3 regions of the Virgibacillus sp. JSM 102003 genome follow, and region 3 is predicted to be linked to each of the others. Evidence: riboswitches for the same ligand, from Rfam matches in the RefSeq annotation. Region 3 holds a riboswitch; each other region holds the start of a gene.

Region 1 (5,653 bases), on a different contig from region 3:
GGTGACAGAAACAGAGCTAATTATCATACCGGGACCAAAAAAGACAGACAGGACAAAAACAAATGGGTTACCAAATTACTAATAATTGGTGTCCCCAACTTTAGCTTATTAATCATTTTAATCATACTAGGTTTCTAGTCGACCACTGTAAGGTCGGCCGTTTTTTTATAATATGTGGGGTACATATGGAGGTTACTATGGTTAAGTCTTTGAAGGGGCAATTTATCATATCAATAGCAGTTGCGATAGGTTTTCTGATTACTTCATTTTCTTTTATTGAATTTAGTGGTGAAGGAATAACTCTGTTTAATAAGCGACTTTTTTATTTCGCTATGATTCTATCGGTTTTTAATGCAGGATTTTTGACACAAAAGTTTTTCCATAAGCATAAAAAATAATCCGTATACAGGCGTTTAACATGTAAGTAAAGGTTGAGGAGAGAGTTCTATGAGTAATTACTGGGTTGTTTCACCAGTTTGTCCGAAATGTAAGTCGAAAAATACATATGACATTAGCCAGGAATACAAGCATACGGATCCTGCACCATTACAGCCGATTACTATAGGTAATGCAAAATATCATTGCAAGGATTGCGGTCATGAATGGAAGAAGTACAGAGGGCGACAAGTTTATAATCGGATTCAGGTTATTGATATACAAAGTGGTGGGTATATGGATTATGGTTCTGGTCAAAGGTTGAGGATTGACCTTAGGAGCAGGCGAGTTCGAAAAGCGCTTATGTTCGGTGAGTTTAACGAATTTGATCAGATTGCCACAATAAGTGAGGAAAGTATTGAATGGCTGCTAACTGAATTGTATAAATGTGATTTTGTTAACTGGGCGGAGGAGTATAACCATAATGGTGTTTTGGACGGTTCCTATTGGCGGTTAACTGTCGAATATGATACACATTGTGAAATTAAGATTGGCAGTAACCATTATCCAAAAAAGTGGGCGAAGTTTTGTAAAGCTGTTTCGAAGGTTAGTGGGGAGGACTTTTATTAAATAGGCGCAATTTTTTTGGTAAAGAATGAGCGAGCAGCACGGAAACTCGAGCGAGGAGCACTGGAACTCGAGCGAGGAGCACTGGAACTCGAGCGAGGAGCACTGGAACTCGAGCGAGGAGCACGGAAACTCGAGCGAGGAGCATGGAAACTCGAGCGAGCAGCACGGAAACTCGAGCGAGGAGCACTGGAACTCGAGCGAGGAGCACTGGAACTCGAGCGAGGAGCACGGAAACTCGAGCGAGCAGCACGGAAACTCGAGCGAGCAGCACGGAAACTCGAGCGAGGAGCACTGGAACTCGAGCGAGGAGCACTGGAACTCGAGCGAGGAGCACTGGAACTCGAGCGAGGAGCACTGGAAACTCGAGCGAGCAGCACGGAAACTCGAGCGAGCAGCACTGGAACTCGAGCGAGCAGCACGGAAACTCGAGCGAGGAGCACGGAAACTCGAGCGAGGAGCACGGAAACTCGAGCGAGGAGCACGGAAACTCGAGCGAGCAGCACGGAAACTCGAGCGAGGAGCACGGAAACTCGAGCGAGGAGCACGGAAACTCGAGCGAGCAGCACGGAAACTCGAGCGAGCAGCACTGGAACTCGAGCGAGCAGCACCGGAACTCGAGCGAGCAGCACGGAAACTCGAGCGAGCAGCACCGGAACTCGAGCGAGGAGCACGGAAACACGAGCGAGGAGCACTGAAACTCGAGCGAGCAGTACTGGAACTCGAGCGAGGAGTACGGAAACTCGAGCGAGGAGTACGGAAACTCGAGCGAGGAGCACGGAAACTCGAGCGAGGAGCACGGAAACTCGAGCGAGCAGCACCGGAACTCGAGCGAGGAGCACGGAAACTCGAGCGAGCAGCACTGGAACTCGAGCGAGCAGTACTGGAACTCGAGCGAGCAGCACGGAAACTCGAGCGAGGAGCACGGAAACTCGAGCGAGGAGCACGGAAACACGAGCGAGCAGTACTGGAACTCGAGCGAGCAGCACTGGAACTCGAGCGAGCAGCACGGAAACTCGAGCGAGCAGCACAAATTTTATCCGACTACATGTGGATTCTTTACTTGTTGAGAAGCGGCTTGTAATGCATGATCCAGGTCTGCGATTAAGTCATCGACATGTTCAAGTCCGACTGAATACCGGAATAATCCATCGGTGATCCCTCGTTTTTCTCTTTCTTGCTTTGGCATTGCAGCATGAGACATTGTTGCCGGATACGACAGAATAGTTTCTACTGCTCCAAGACTTACAGCGAATACTGGCAGTCGAATTTGTTCGACAAATGTTTTCGCTATAACTGAACCTTCTATTTCGAATGAAAGGACTGCTCCTGAACCATTAGATTGTCTGTTGTGTAGGTCATGTCCTGGATGATTCGGTAATCCTGGATAAAATACGTTCTTAATTAATGGATGATTAGTTAAATAGGCAGCTATTTTCAGTGCTGATTCAGATGATTGCTTAAGCCGGGAGCCTAACGTTTTGATGCCTTGAATTAACAAATAGGAATCCTGAGCGCCTAGTATGGAGCCGAAGGAATTTTGAATAAAGGCCAATCTATCTCCAAGCTCTTCTGTGTTTGTAACAGCTAGACCTGCAATAATATCACTATGGCCAGACAAAAACTTGGTTGCACTATGGAGCACAATATCAACACCAAGGTTAATTGGCTTCTGGTAAAGTGGTGTCATGAAAGTGTTGTCGAGAAAAGTTAGGCAGTCATTCGCTTTGGCAATTTTAACAATACCCTTAATGTCAGTAATGTTTAAACATGGGTTTGACGGTGTTTCGATATAGATTACTTTTGTATTCGGTTTAATTGCATCGTTAACCTCAGTTAGGTTTGTCATATCTACAAACGTGTGATCAATTTTAAATTTGGTTAGTACTTCGGTTACAAATCGGTAAGTACCGCCGTACACATCCGATGATACTAGAACATGGTCACCAGCGGAAAGCAGCATAAAGGCTGACGAGATGGCAGACATTCCAGAAGCAAATGCTAAGCCGCGGGCACCTTCCTCTAATTGCGCTATTTTTTCTTCCAGCGCTTGTCTTGTCGGATTTCCTGAGCGGCTATAATCAAATGGTCCAAACGCATCAAAGGATTCCTGATGATAGGTTGATGACAGATAAATCGGCACATTCACTGCACCTGTTTTCTGTTCAACGTCCGAATTTGATGGAGCATGAATTAATTCTGTTTCTAATTGATTCTTGTTACTACTCATTTCTTGGCCTCCTCCTTTTTCAATGATGAGAGTACTTGATTCAAATCGGCAATCAGATCCTCCGCTTGTTCAATGCCAACAGAAAACCGTAATAACCGGTTATCGATTCCACGGAGTGTTCGTTCTTCTTCCGGTATCTCTGCATGGGTCTGTGTCGCAGGATACGTAATGAAACTTTCAACCCCGCCAAGGCTTTCTGCAAAAGTAATTAATTCAAGGTTTTCTAAAAAAGGTTCAACCCAATCTGCTTTCTTGAGGCGGAATGAAAGCATGCCGCCTTTACCCGGATACAATACGTCAGTAACTCCTGGTTCGTTTGCTAAATAATCAACTATTTTCCGTGCATTTTCATCGTGCTGCTTCATCCTTAGAGCAAGTGTTTTGAGGCCTCTAATAATAAGCCATGAATCAAATGGAGACAGGACTGCACCTGAAGCATTATGGATAGTTGCAAGTTTTTCGCAAATTGCCTCTCCTTTTGCAGCGACTAGACCTGCGAGAACATCATTGTGTCCGCCAATAAATTTTGTAGCACTATGAACGACGATATCAGCGCCTAGTTCGAGCGGCTGCTGGAAATAAGGAGTTAGGAATGTGTTGTCAACAATGAGTAACAGGTCGTGTTTCTGTGCTAGTGCTGCATATGCCGTGATATCGATTTCCTGCATTAACGGGTTTGTTGGGGTTTCAATGAATAATGCTCTCGTTTTTGGTGTAATTAATTTCTCTGTCACGGCAACATCCTCAAACTCTGAATAGGTTGTCTTTATATCATAGACATCATCGTAATGCTGAAGTAAACGGTATGTACCACCATAAATGTCCTCAGGAACAATGATTTCATCACCGGAACGGAAGAGGGAAAGAACTAACTGAATAGCTGCCATTCCGGAACTGCAGGCATAGCCGCTATCACCGGCTTCTAGTTTTGCAATCCCTTCTTCCAGGATAGCTCGCGTCGGATTTTTCGTACGCGTATAGTCGTAACCAGTGGATTTGCCAATTCCTTCATGCTGGAATGCAGTTGATAAATAGATCGGCGGATTAACTGCACCTGTTGTTTTATCACTATTATTGCCAAGTTGTGCTAAGTTGGTTTGGATACTTTTATCTGACATAGTAATCATCCTTTTCATGAAAAAAATTAGGGACCCTCCAGATAAGAAGAAGGTCCCTAATAGCGCAAACAATCTTCTCATCTTCAGGTAACGTGTTACCTTTTGGATTTAGCACCGGACCAGTTATGGCGGGTTGCTGAGACATCACAGGGCCAATCCCTCCGTCTCTCTTGATAAGAAATATATGTGATTTTTATTTACTTGATTTTTCTTACTTTAATACAAACGATTGGATAATGCAATAGAAAATTATAATTTATTTGGTTTGTCCAGCTATTTCTGTTTTTCTTTTAGAAAGATATCATGAAGTAATTAAATACATATTTTCGAAAATAGAGAAGGAATTTTTATATGAAAATAGAATAATTAACACGGAGGTGTAGAGACAATGACTGACCAATATGCTGTAGAAATTGATGCAGTGATTGAGTACATCCGTGAAAATATCCAAGAGCCCCTGCCCCTTTCTCATTTGGCTAAATACGTAGCTTATAGCCCGTATCATTTTTCCCGTATATTTAAGCAAAAAACAGGTCTTCCGCCACATTATTATGTTTCTTCCCTCCGTCTGCAAAGGGCAAAAGATTTACTGTTACGTACGAATTTAAGTGTTCGTGATATAGGAATGGAGGTTGGACAACAAAGCTTGGGAACCTTTACAACTAGATTTACGGAACGGGTAGGTGTAACACCTGCTGAATTTCGGAATTCAACGGTTCATGCAGACTATCGATTAAGCAGGTTAAAGAGGCTAAATGATTGGACTGACAGCTTACTATTAACCTCAAATACACACGTAAAGGTCGAGGGGACCGTTCATGCGGATGCTCCTTTTGAAGGGGTTATTTTAATTGGCTTATTTGCAAAACCAATTCCAGAAGGGCTTCCTTTATATGGGACGCTACTTTCTTCATTGGGTACTTTTTGTTTTACTGGGGTCAAACCTGGCACGTATTACTTAATGGCTACATCTGTATCCTGGGAAATGCAGGCAAGGGATATACTGCTCCCGTACTCAACATTACGCGCCAGATTAAAGGCACCGATAATTGTTAAGAGACACACAATTGTTCCGCATCAACATGTGACACTTCGTGAACCACAACTTGATGATCCACCGATCCTAGTGTCGATCCCTCTCTTAATGAATAATTTTCTGAATCGAGTATTAAAGAATTAGCAATCTCTTAATCTTAACTAGGATTTTATAAGGAGGAGTGCAATGACAAAACAAATACTATTCATTCATAGTGCTGGACCACAAGGGGAGCACGAAGGAAGCTTTGATTTAATAGTGTATTTG
Region 2 (5,653 bases), on a different contig from region 3:
AGTCACCAATACAGGGAAAAAGTGATTTTGCGAGGGCATTTGAGATGATGGAATCAGGTGGAACACAGGAGTTAAGAATAAGCAATATCATTACCCATGGGATAACTGCTGCTGTGGACGGGAAAGTAAAAGTTGTTGATGAATCCGGCGGTGTTAAGCTATATGCCTTTTGTGATATTTATCGGTTTAATAGGTTCAAAGATCCAAAAGTTAAGGAGTTAACATCGTATGTAATGGAAGTTAAGGAATAGCGTAAAAAAATTTTATAAAAAGTCTCCCTTTTTATGACTTTTTCTGTTAGTATATGCTAAGTGGAATTTGATGCAATTACAAGTGGGGGGACAGAGTGATGAAAAATACGTTAATTACAATTATTTGGATTACTGGCATTTATTGTTTTTGTCATATTTTGTTTGATTTAAATACGAACCAATCATTAGTATTGTTAGGTAAGGATATGCAGATTACGATTAGTCTATTAACGAGGGTAGTTGAATTACTATTTTTGGTTAGTCTGTTCATCTATACATTTAAGTACACGGAGAAAAGTCCAGCAAAAAATTGTCAGTAGATTAAAAGAAGCTTGCAGAGATTACGATTTCTCTGCAAGCTTCTTTATTATTACTTGTTAGAAGTGCTCCAAACCTCTTCAGACAGGTCAACAATATATTTCAGTTTATTCCATTGCTGCTCTTCTGTTAATTTATTGCCATGATGTGTTGAAGCAAAGCCGCACTGAGGGCTTAAAGATAGTTGCTCGAGTGGGACATATTGTGTTGCTTCTTTAATTCGTGCTTTAATTGTTTCTTTGTCTTCAAGTTCTCCGTTCTTCGATGTTACCAGACCTAATACGACTTGAGCGCCACCGTTTGGAATATGTTCAAGTGGTTTGAAGTCACCTGAGCGATCGTCATCATATTCCAGGAAGAAGCCGTCTACATTTTCTTTTGCCAATAATGTAGGAGCGATTAGAGCATAGCTTCCTTCAAATGCCCAGGTAGACTGGTAGTTTCCCCGGCATAAGTGTGTTGTTACAATTAAGTCCTCAGGCTTATTCTCTAAAGCGCCATTAACTACTCGTAACGCCAGGTCAATTAAATCCTCTCTTGAGTACTTTCCCTCATTAAACGGGATATCTGGAGCGGATAGCCCAGCGATGTATACATCGTCTAATTGCAGGTATCGTACACCTGCATCGTAAAATGCTTTGATTGCATCCTGGTAAGTTTTAATAATATCACTTGCATAGTCTTCGATGTTTGGATATATTTCTGTATTGTGAATTCCAGCGTTAAAAAGCTGGTTTGGGCTAGGAATTGTTTGCTTTGCGACTGCCCGGCCATCAACAATTTCGTTTAAATCAGTGAAATCTTTTAAGAATGGATGGTCAGGGTTAAATGAAATCTTTCCAGTATTCCGTACGTCATATTTTTCTGTTTCCAGTCCCTCGAATTGGTATCCTTGCTCAGGTACATAACCTTCAATTCCGTTTAGATGCTCCAGAAAGTCTAAGTGAAACCATGTACGGCGAAACTCGCCATCTGTAACAACTTTTAAGCCAAGTTCAATTTGCTTATCGACAACACGCTTAATTTCTTTTGTCTCAACCTCACGTAATTCTACTGCCGTTATCTGTCCTTCTTTGTACTCTAGTCTTGCTTTGTGTAGATTATCCGGGCGCAGTAAGCTTCCTACGTGCTCTGCTCTGAATGGTGGTGCTTTTGTTAATGATACTGACATGTAAATTCCTTCTTTCTGTTTTTAGTTTATATAGATGAAAATTTACGCTTTTAACCGGTAGTTCTGATTATGTTCTTGAAGCGTTTTGTCTGTCCCGAACAAGAAATGTTTTTCCATGTCTGGGGAATATTTTGAGTTTACTGTTTTAACGCCTAAAGCTTCAGCTACTGAACGCAGCATTGCTGGTGATGCTCCGCAACAAAGCCCGATATAATTTATCCCGACGTCGTTCGCCTCTTTTGCCCAGACTGCCAGTTCGTATCGGTTATGGTAAAGCGGATCAAGCGCAGTCGGGAAAGTTGTTTCTAAAGGCAGATGGCAGCTGCATCCTCCATCCGGTAAATTAAAAAATGTCGGATTTTCCTCTGTTGTACGGTATGGGATCGGGAGTCCAGCCACATAGCCATCAACATTGTTACGTATGTCAGCAAGGTAAGGCTGCATCGTTTCAGGACCCCGGAAACAATTCATGCCCACAACCAGTGCACCATTTTCAGAAAGTATCTTACAGGATTCTTCTACAGTGTAGCTATCCCTTAATATATTTTCTCCCATTAGTCCGAACGTGATGACTGCTGGTAGGTCCTGTTTCAGAATTTCTTCCAGTGCTATTACTGCCTCTTCGTGGTAATAGAACGTTTCGCCATTAATGAAATCAACGCCCTCTTCTTTGCACCATTTAACCATTTCGGCAAAAATATCTCTGACCTTCGTTTTGGACTCAGGATCTTCGGGATCGAAAATATTAGTATTTGAGATATTTCCAGCCACTAATGCTTCTTCGTCAGGATGTTCTTTAGCAACTTCTTTTGCTAAGCGGACAGCATTTCGGTTTAATGGCTCTAGTAAATCTTCTTTGCCAATAATGCGCATTTTTTCTCTGTGTGCATTATACGTGAAGGCTAATACAACGTCTGAACCTGCGTACATATAATCCCTGTATGCCTGTTTAAGTGCTTCTGGGTTATCAAGTGCAACTTCTGGAACAAAAGATCCTGCTTGCAAATACCCTCTACGCTCTAATTCAAATAAATACCCTTCTCCAACAATAACAGTTCCATCTTTTAAACGTTCTTCTAAACTGCGCTTCAATCGTTTTCCTCCTCTTTAATAAATTAAAAAAACCCACTTCTGAAAATAGAAGAGGGTTTGAAACCGTAAAGTATCACTCTCCTTATCTTCAAGCTTTAAGCATTTCAGCTTCTGGAATTAGCACAGTATTTAAAATCTGTTGCTGAGGTTTCAAAGGGCCAGTCCCTCCACCTCTCTGGATAAGAAAATTATTCAATTTTGTATTATTGAATACGATACAACTCTTGCAAATGAATGTCAAGAATATTTTTAGCATTTGAATTAATTTCATCATTCAATAATAAAACAGTAAATCCAAACTACTTGTAAATGTGCTATGCCTGTTGATTTCCACTGCAGGCGGATGCTTTCCGCGAGCATGGCTTGGGCCTCCGGGTCTTAAACTCATGCTCATTCCGCTTCACTTCAATCGCAAATAAACCGTTTGCTATTCCCGCAGGAGTCGCCCCCTCTGTTTCAATCAACGATAATAGTACTTTGAATTCACGAATGGTAAAATATTAGTTCGCAAAACTATTCGGATAAATGATGAATATACGTATTTATGAAATTGACTCATCTAAGAAACTTACATAGCTGCCGAATGCGTAGCGAATATCTATCATGAAATGAATTTATAATCGAATTAGAGGTATTCTTTCATATAGCAAATCTGAGGTTTTGCGGACACCAGAGTCCTTATTTGGCACAAATCCACGAAAATGGAAGTGTTAGCGGACACCAGGGACCTTATTTAGCACAAATGCCCTCAATTAACCATGATATATGTTAAATAAGGGCCTCTGTGTCCGGATAAGTTCGAAAAGGTCACTTTTTTAGAGGAATAGCGTCTCCTGTGTCCGCTAAAGAATAACATTCTTAGATTTCGTTAACCTTTTATAGAAGTTAAAGAATACACACTGTTCGTCCGCCACTTGATTACTTTGAGATTACATTCTGGTTCCCTTGGCACTCGTTTCTGCTATTATACATTAATATTCAACATAACAGGATTGGAAGTAGACTGGACTAGATGACAGCTTGGAATCATCGGAATTTATCCCGGATTTGGAAAAAATAAACATCATCAAAATTTAAATCCTTTTTCAGGGTTGTTTGATCGTGGTATATGTTAAAATTGCGTTAGAGAGTTGTTGTAGAGGAGGCCAATCCATGAATGTCGTATCGATAGACTTTGAGACGGCGAATGAAAAGAGAAACAGTCCATGTGCGATTGGTGTTGTTGTCGCCAATGAAAATAAAATTGTTGATGAATTTTACAGTTTAATAAATCCAATGATGCATTTCAGTTCGTTTAATACGCGCATTCATGGGATACGAGAGGAAGATGTGGCAGATGCTCCGACGTTCGCAGAATTATGGCCGACACTCAATAATTATTTATCTCATAACATAGTTATTGCGCATAACGCCAGTTTTGATATGAGTGTCATTCGAAATACATTGGACTACTTTAACCTTACATATCCTGAAATGGATTATCTTTGTACGGTGAATATTTCTAAAAGAATTTGGCCAGAGTTAGAGAATCATAAGTTGAATACGGTAGCTGGTTATCACGGTATTACCTTTGAGCATCACCATGCACTTGAGGATGCTAGAGTTGCTGCCAAAATTTTAATGAAGGCGTTTGAGACATACGAGACGGATGAAATGGATATATTTCTAGAGAGGTGCAGTATTTCGAAAGGGAAAATTTATGAACGGGGATATTTTCCGCCGAAAGTGAAGCGGACGAAACGGAGCAGAAAGCTTTATTTCTAAAATATATCAAGGGGAGTTGGATTGCATATGAGGATACTTGTTGTAGGTGCAGCTGGTACAATTGGCAAAGAGATTGTAAGAGAATTAGGAGAGAATCACTCCATAATTCGTGCTGGACGAAATGGGGCAGATGTTTCTGTTGATATTACTTCCGAGGAAAGTATCAGAGAAATGTATAAACAGATTGGAAAAGTGGATGCTGTAGTCAATGCATCTGGTGGTGCCAATTTTACAGCTGTTTCTGAATTAACACCGGAATTAAATGAAAAAGGAATTGAAAGTAAACTTAAAGGGCAAATAAATCTTGTCCTGCTAGGTATGGAATATGTGAATGACGGTGGCAGTTTCACGCTAACAACAGGTGTGATGATGGATGATCCAATTCCACTGGGTGCGTCTGCAGCAATGGCAAATGGTGGTGTCAAGGCGTTCGTTAAAGCATCATCAATTGAAATGCCTAGAGGAATTAGGATAAATAGTGTAAGTCCTAATATTGTTCAGGAATCATGGGAAAAGCTAGGTAAATTTTTTGCAGGGTTTGATCCAGTTCCTGCAAGTCGTGTGGCTCGTGCTTTTGTTAAAAGTGTTGATGGTATGCAAACCGGTAATAACTATGAAGTCTATTAGGAGGAATCAATGTGGCAGATCTTAAATATGAGGTAATCGAAACAGTAGCTGTGCTATCAGAGTCGCCAAAAGGATGGACGAAAGAGCTTAATCTGGTAAGCTGGAATGGGCGCGATCCCAAATATGACCTGAGGGATTGGGCACCGGACAAAGAGAAAATGGGAAAAGGAGTTACATTGACGGAAGACGAATTGTACAAATTGAAAGCTGCATTATCTGAACTTGATTGATTTCACGCAATATTGTGTATGGCACTGGGTCCAAAGCAATCTTCTTGTTTTGGACTCGCTAATTTGGTAACAAACGTACAAGTTTTCTGCATAAATGTTAACAATAATGTAAAATAGCGGTATACATAAAATAGGGAACGAATTGGAGGACATGAAATTGAATACAAAACGTTGGATTGCGCTTGGTGTAGCGGTTGTTT
Region 3 (5,653 bases):
GTTCGAAATCACCTGCTAACATCCGTGGGGCTAGCTTTGATAAAGAAAAACTGCCTGCTGCACCGGTTGTAATGCTATCCAGAACACGGGAAGGATCAAGCCCTGACTTTTTGGCATAGGCTATCGCCTCACAAACTCCAATCATATTCGATGCAATGGCAATTTGGTTTACTAATTTCGTATGCTGCCCTGCACCGGCTTTTCCTTGTAAAATGATATTCTCTCCAAGTACATCAAAAATAGGGGAAACTTCATTAAATACATGCTGTTCACCGCCAGCCATTATAGCAAGTGTTCCATTTTTAGCACCAACATCACCGCCAGATACCGGCGCATCTAATACATGGATATTTTTCTCCGCTGCTTGTTGGCTGATGTAAATGGCAAGTGCTGGTTTGGATGTAGTCATATCAACAATATATGAACCAGACCTGGCATTTTCAATAATTCCGTCTTCCCCAAAATAAATACTTTCCACGTCTGACGGATAACCTACCATAGTAATTATAACGTCAGATGTCTGAGCTAACTGAGCAACAGAATTTTTCCAGTTAGCACCATTGTCCAATAGTTCCTGTGCTTTCTCCTTTGTCCGGGTATAGAGATTGATGGAATACCCTGCCTTTTGCAGATTTAACGTCATACTTTTCCCCATTACGCCTGTTCCAATAACACCAATAATTGACTGCTTTGAAAGCATAACTTCTCACACCTCTCCTTTTCTTAACTGTTTCCATTATATTAGAAAACCTGGATTATCACCACGTTCAAAGGTTAAGGCTGCTTTCACTTTTTTCAGTATTGCGAACAAATTACAATAAAAAGTTCTGACCAACAAGGACAGAACTTTTTACTACTCGTTTAATATCCTGGAAATTCTTCAGTAATGATATTATCATCTTTCACCCCAGTCTCAAGCAGCATCTCTCGCATATCCCATACCATGCCGCCTGGACCAGACAAATAATAAATTGGCATTTTTACATCTGAAATATACTTTTTAAGCATATCAGCATCTATGTGACCACTTTCTCCATTCCACTTTGAGTCAGCTCGAGTCATTACTGGAACAAATGTAAAGTTATCATTTTCCTCTGCAAATGCTTCTAAATCATTCAAAAATGGTGCGTCATCAGGTGTCTTATTCGAATACAGCAACGTCATGTCATGCGCTGAATTATTAATGGTTGCCTGGGCAATCATGCTACGTACTGGAGTGATGCCAATACCTCCAATAATAAATACGGCAGGTGTTGATTCCGTTTTATGCAGGGAAAAATCGCCATATGGACCATTGAATTCAACCTCAGCTCTCTCCGGTAAATCCTTTAATACCTTCTTGTAAGCAGAATCACGTATTCTTGTAGCGATAGCTAATTTATTTTCAGCTGGTGCGAACACAAATGAAAAATCTCTTGAGTTTCCTTTTTCATCTGTCTCACTCGGTTCGATTAAATTAAACTCACCAAATTGTCCTGCCTTAAACTCAACTCCCTCAGGCTTTTCCCAGTGAAATAGCATCGTGTCATTCGCAATAACTTCCTTTTTAATTAATTTAATCGTATTAGACACATTATTCAGCTCCCTTCCATCTCAATCAAACAATCTATTTAGCTTTACCCAATATAACTAAATTTCAATCCAAAGCGTCGTGCCTGTCACTCCCCGGTTTTTGTCATTATATGTCGAACCAAAACTGAAAAGGATGCGCTCCATAACGGAAACGCACCCCTCGACTTATTCTATATCGGATACTTTTACAATTGCTTTGCCTACGTTTGCACCTTGAAATAAATCAAGAAATGCATCAATTGTATTCTCGAATCCTTCTGTGATTGTTTCTTCGTACTGAATTTTTCCTGCCTGCAGCCATCCTGCTAATGCTTCAGATCCTTCTTTAAAACGGGAAGCATAATCACCGACAGTGAAACCTTGCATTAATGCGCTTGATTTAATCAGATAGCTTTGAACACGTAATCCTATATCGGCCTCCTTGTTATTATAGGCAGAAATCGCCCCGCAAACAGGAATACGCGCAAATTTATTCAATAATGGAAGAACGGCGTCACCGATTTCCCCGCCAACATTTTCATAATAAACATCAATTCCGTTAGGACACGCTTTTGCTAATGCCGTTTTAATGTCTTCTGTTTTATAATTAATCACAGCATCAAATCTGAGTTCATTTTTAAGGTATGCTATTTTTTCATCTGAACCAGCAATACCAACGACATGGGCACCTTTAATTTTTGCAATCTGACCTACAACAGAACCAACAGCACCAGCTGCTCCTGATACAACAACCGTTTCACCTTCTTTAGGATCTGCAATATCAAGCAACCCGAAATAAGCTGTTAGACCTGTCATTCCTAACACGCTTAAATAAGCTGACGCTGGGGCAAGATTCGTATCAATTTTTCGTACCATAGATTCCTTCACAACTGAATACTCCTGCCATCCCAAAGCCCCTGTTACAACATCACTTTTCTCAAAATGTGAAGACTTCGATTCCACAACCTGCCCAATCACCGCACTTGTAATAACGGAGTCTAATTCAAACGGTGGGACATAAGACTTCACATTATTCATTCTTCCTCTTAAATAAGGATCAACCGATATGTAATTCGTGCGTATAAGCACTTCACCCTCAGCAGGCTCTCCAATCGGTACTTCAGCAAATTCAAAATCGTCTTTTGTCGGTGTTCCTGACGGTCTATTTATAAGTTTAATTTGTTGTTGCAATATGAGTCATCCTTTCCTGATTATCAACTTTATATTATCCAAATAGTAACATGCATGCAGATATTTTAAGGAAGCTGCCATCCCTTAAAAGGCTGACAGCTAATCCAGATTTATTATTTACCCTTGATTGTTAGGGCGAACAATCACTTCATTTACATCTACATTTTCCGGCTGGTTCACGGCATAAAATACAGCCTCAGCAATGTCCTCACTATTTAATGGCGTCATTGACCCAGCACTTTTTTTGAAATTAGAAAGAACTTCTTCATCCGTGATCGTTTCTGTAAGCTCCGTCTGAACTGCACCTGGAGAAATCGATGTCGTTCGAATGTTGCTTTGCGCCACTTCTTTTGCCAGTCCCTCCATCATAATACGAACTGCGAACTTAGTACCTGAATACACAGCACTGCTTGGAAAGACTTCATGTCCGGCGACAGAAGATGTGGTTAAAATATGGCCAGCGTTTTTCTCCAGCATATGCGGAAGTACTGCTGCTACACCATAAAGCACACCCTTGATGTTGACATCTACCATTCTGTCCCACTCATCTACCTTCAGGTTTTTCATAAAGGATAATGGCATTAACCCTGCATTATTGAATAGAACATCTATTTGACCGTATTCTTTTATGGTAAAATCAGCAAGTTCCTGCATTTGTTCTCTAGATGTAACATCCGTTTTCTTTATAGCAATGCTGCCATTATCAGAGCTGATTTTATTTTTGATTTCTTCTAATCGCTCTTCTCTACGTGCTGCAAGGACAACATTGGCACCTTCATTAGCAAACTTTTCGGCTGTTGCTTCACCAATGCCGCTGCTTGCACCCGTAACAACAATTGTTTTTCCTGTCATATTACCCACATAAATCACTCCATTATTTAGTCTGATACAATATTTTCCCCTGCTACCCTATTTTTAAACTAACCAATGTATAGACACTATTCATTGCATTTATGCTGTAAGAATCCACAACTGCCAAAAATAACGAGTACCACGCTTACGTGATACTCGATACTCGATAATAGACTTTATTTCATCCACTTCGGTTTGCCAAACCCTTTAAACTGTTCATCAATAATTCGCCCATTCTGCATCACAGCAAATCGCTGACATAATTTTTTGACAACCTCCATCTCCTACTACCCTACCTTTTCAGGCTACCTTATCAATTCCGGCAACCTTTAATGCGAACGCATCATTTTCAAAGACCGTTTTAGAAGCAACTAAGTAAAATCCCTGAAAAATCATCCCAATCGATTGTCTTGCTGTTCGCAAAGCTTTTGGAGGTAAGGTTAACAAATTCACACCGTCAACTAGGACAGCGCCTGAAGTCGGCCGTTCCAAAATGTTCATGCATCGAAGAACATCATTCTGCAGGAAGTAGTACGGCACCACACCTTTAAAGGTAGGTTGCTGTGACATCATAGAGCCTGTCCCTCCGTCACTCTGGATAAAATATTTATTTTTTTCGTTCCAAATATTTGTCAACAGAAAATTTTAACAGAGCAACTTACTTCTCTATCATCCTGATATCATGGTACACTGGAATCGTATATCTTGAGCAGTAAAAAAAGTACTGCATAAGTGCAAAAAAGGCACTCAACATTAAAGCTCGGTAAATGCCAAGTTTTCTAAAAATGGGGGAAATGTATGGGTAAACGAATATTACTTTTCATAATAACAAACATTCTGGTTTTAACGACGATTGTAATTGCCTGGTCGCTAATTACAACTTATACAGGGATTAGCGGTTCGTTTGAAAATAGCAGTGGTTATTTAGGAATTAATTATACATCATTAATGGTATTCAGCTTGCTGGTAGGTTTCATAGGATCGTTCTTTTCATTGGCAATATCACGCTGGATTGCTAAGAAAATGATGAAAGTTAAAGTGCTGGATCCAAATGATCAATTATCAGCACCTGAACGAGCTGTAGTTGAAAAAGTTCATCGACTTTCTCGAGCAGCTGGATTAGTCCATATGCCTGAGGTTGGGATTTATCAGTCTGGTGAAGTAAATGCATTTGCAACAGGCCCTACTAAGAAACGGTCGCTTGTTGCTGTTTCAGCTGGTCTATTGAATAACTTGGACGATAAAGCAGTTGAAGGTGTCATTGCTCATGAGGTAGCCCACGTATCTAATGGCGACATGGTAACCATGACATTATTACAGGGAATTGTTAACACATTTGTCGTCTTTTTCTCAAGGATTGCAGCAATTATTGCGTCACGATTTGTGCGTGAAGAAATGCAATTTGTCGTCCGTTTCGCGGCGATTATTATTTTCCAAATCTTATTCTCTATTCTTGGAAGTATTGTCGTCAGTGCCTACTCACGTCACCGGGAATATCATGCCGATCGTGGAGGCGCAGATCTGGCTGGTCGTGACAAAATGGCACATGCGTTGCGTTCATTGAAAAATAACGTAGGCCGAGCTAGTGTTAAGGATCGCACCGACGATTCAGCAATTCAGACAATGAAGATAAATGGAAAAAGCGGTCTAATCAAACTCTTCTCATCTCACCCTGATATTGATGAGAGAATAAAGCGATTAGAACAGCGCTAGCTTTAACCGGTGATCGATAAAATCGCATATAATTAGAGGGTACAAATCGCACGTGGGTTTGTACCCTTTTGTTTAGATAGCGATTGAACATCAGACGCAGGAAAGCAGCGTGAATCCTCATTCCGCTAATAGCAAGAAAAGCTGCTCCAACAGGGGTGAAGCGGATCCTCGTTCCGCTAAATGTACAAAATTAACCTAAAATGAGGGTTAAAATGATAAATAGCGGAATGAGGATCCTAAGCGAAGCCCAAAGTGAGGAATTTATAGTGAATAACGGAACGAGGATCCGTCCCTTAATTTTACTGTCATAATAGACCTAGAAATAAATGAATAACCTAGTAAATCT

What was found. A riboswitch is a leader RNA that binds a small molecule or an ion and turns the genes downstream of it on or off. The one in region 3 is predicted to bind S-adenosylmethionine.
Region 1: another riboswitch for S-adenosylmethionine. It lies ahead of ACE1TG_RS03050 (methionine biosynthesis PLP-dependent protein); the one in region 3 lies ahead of ACE1TG_RS10595 (methionine ABC transporter ATP-binding protein).
Region 2: another riboswitch for S-adenosylmethionine. It lies ahead of ACE1TG_RS03250 (homocysteine S-methyltransferase family protein); the one in region 3 lies ahead of ACE1TG_RS10595 (methionine ABC transporter ATP-binding protein).

Annotation. Positions count from the first base shown of each region.
Region 1 is NZ_JBHFQH010000002.1:114,401-120,053, forward strand. It holds gene ACE1TG_RS03025 (DUF5316 domain-containing protein) at 1-138, shown strand, start outside; gene ACE1TG_RS03030 (hypothetical protein) at 198-398, shown strand; gene ACE1TG_RS03035 (zinc ribbon domain-containing protein) at 448-1,005, shown strand; gene ACE1TG_RS03040 (coiled-coil domain-containing protein) at 1,031-2,086, shown strand; gene metC (cystathionine beta-lyase) at 2,039-3,232, opposite strand; gene ACE1TG_RS03050 (methionine biosynthesis PLP-dependent protein) at 3,229-4,350, opposite strand; SAM riboswitch class I at 4,425-4,530, opposite strand; gene ACE1TG_RS03055 (helix-turn-helix domain-containing protein) at 4,739-5,530, shown strand; gene ACE1TG_RS03060 (alpha/beta hydrolase) at 5,573-5,653, shown strand, end outside.
Region 2 is NZ_JBHFQH010000002.1:150,686-156,338, forward strand. It holds gene ACE1TG_RS03235 (nuclear transport factor 2 family protein) at 1-251, shown strand, start outside; gene ACE1TG_RS03240 (hypothetical protein) at 350-571, shown strand; gene ACE1TG_RS03245 (5-methyltetrahydropteroyltriglutamate--homocysteine S-methyltransferase) at 622-1,740, opposite strand; gene ACE1TG_RS03250 (homocysteine S-methyltransferase family protein) at 1,783-2,832, opposite strand; SAM riboswitch class I at 2,912-3,018, opposite strand; gene ACE1TG_RS03255 (3'-5' exonuclease) at 3,985-4,596, shown strand; gene ACE1TG_RS03260 (short chain dehydrogenase) at 4,624-5,223, shown strand; gene ACE1TG_RS03265 (YdbC family protein) at 5,235-5,453, shown strand; gene sppA (signal peptide peptidase SppA) at 5,611-5,653, shown strand, end outside.
Region 3 is NZ_JBHFQH010000008.1:65,646-71,298, reverse strand. It holds gene ACE1TG_RS10615 (NAD(P)-dependent oxidoreductase) at 1-700, opposite strand, end outside; gene ACE1TG_RS10610 (FAD-dependent oxidoreductase) at 862-1,572, opposite strand; gene ACE1TG_RS10605 (NADP-dependent oxidoreductase) at 1,738-2,742, opposite strand; gene ACE1TG_RS10600 (SDR family oxidoreductase) at 2,860-3,594, opposite strand; partial or broken gene ACE1TG_RS10595 (methionine ABC transporter ATP-binding protein) at 3,916-4,107, opposite strand; SAM riboswitch class I at 4,103-4,199, opposite strand; gene htpX (protease HtpX) at 4,393-5,307, shown strand.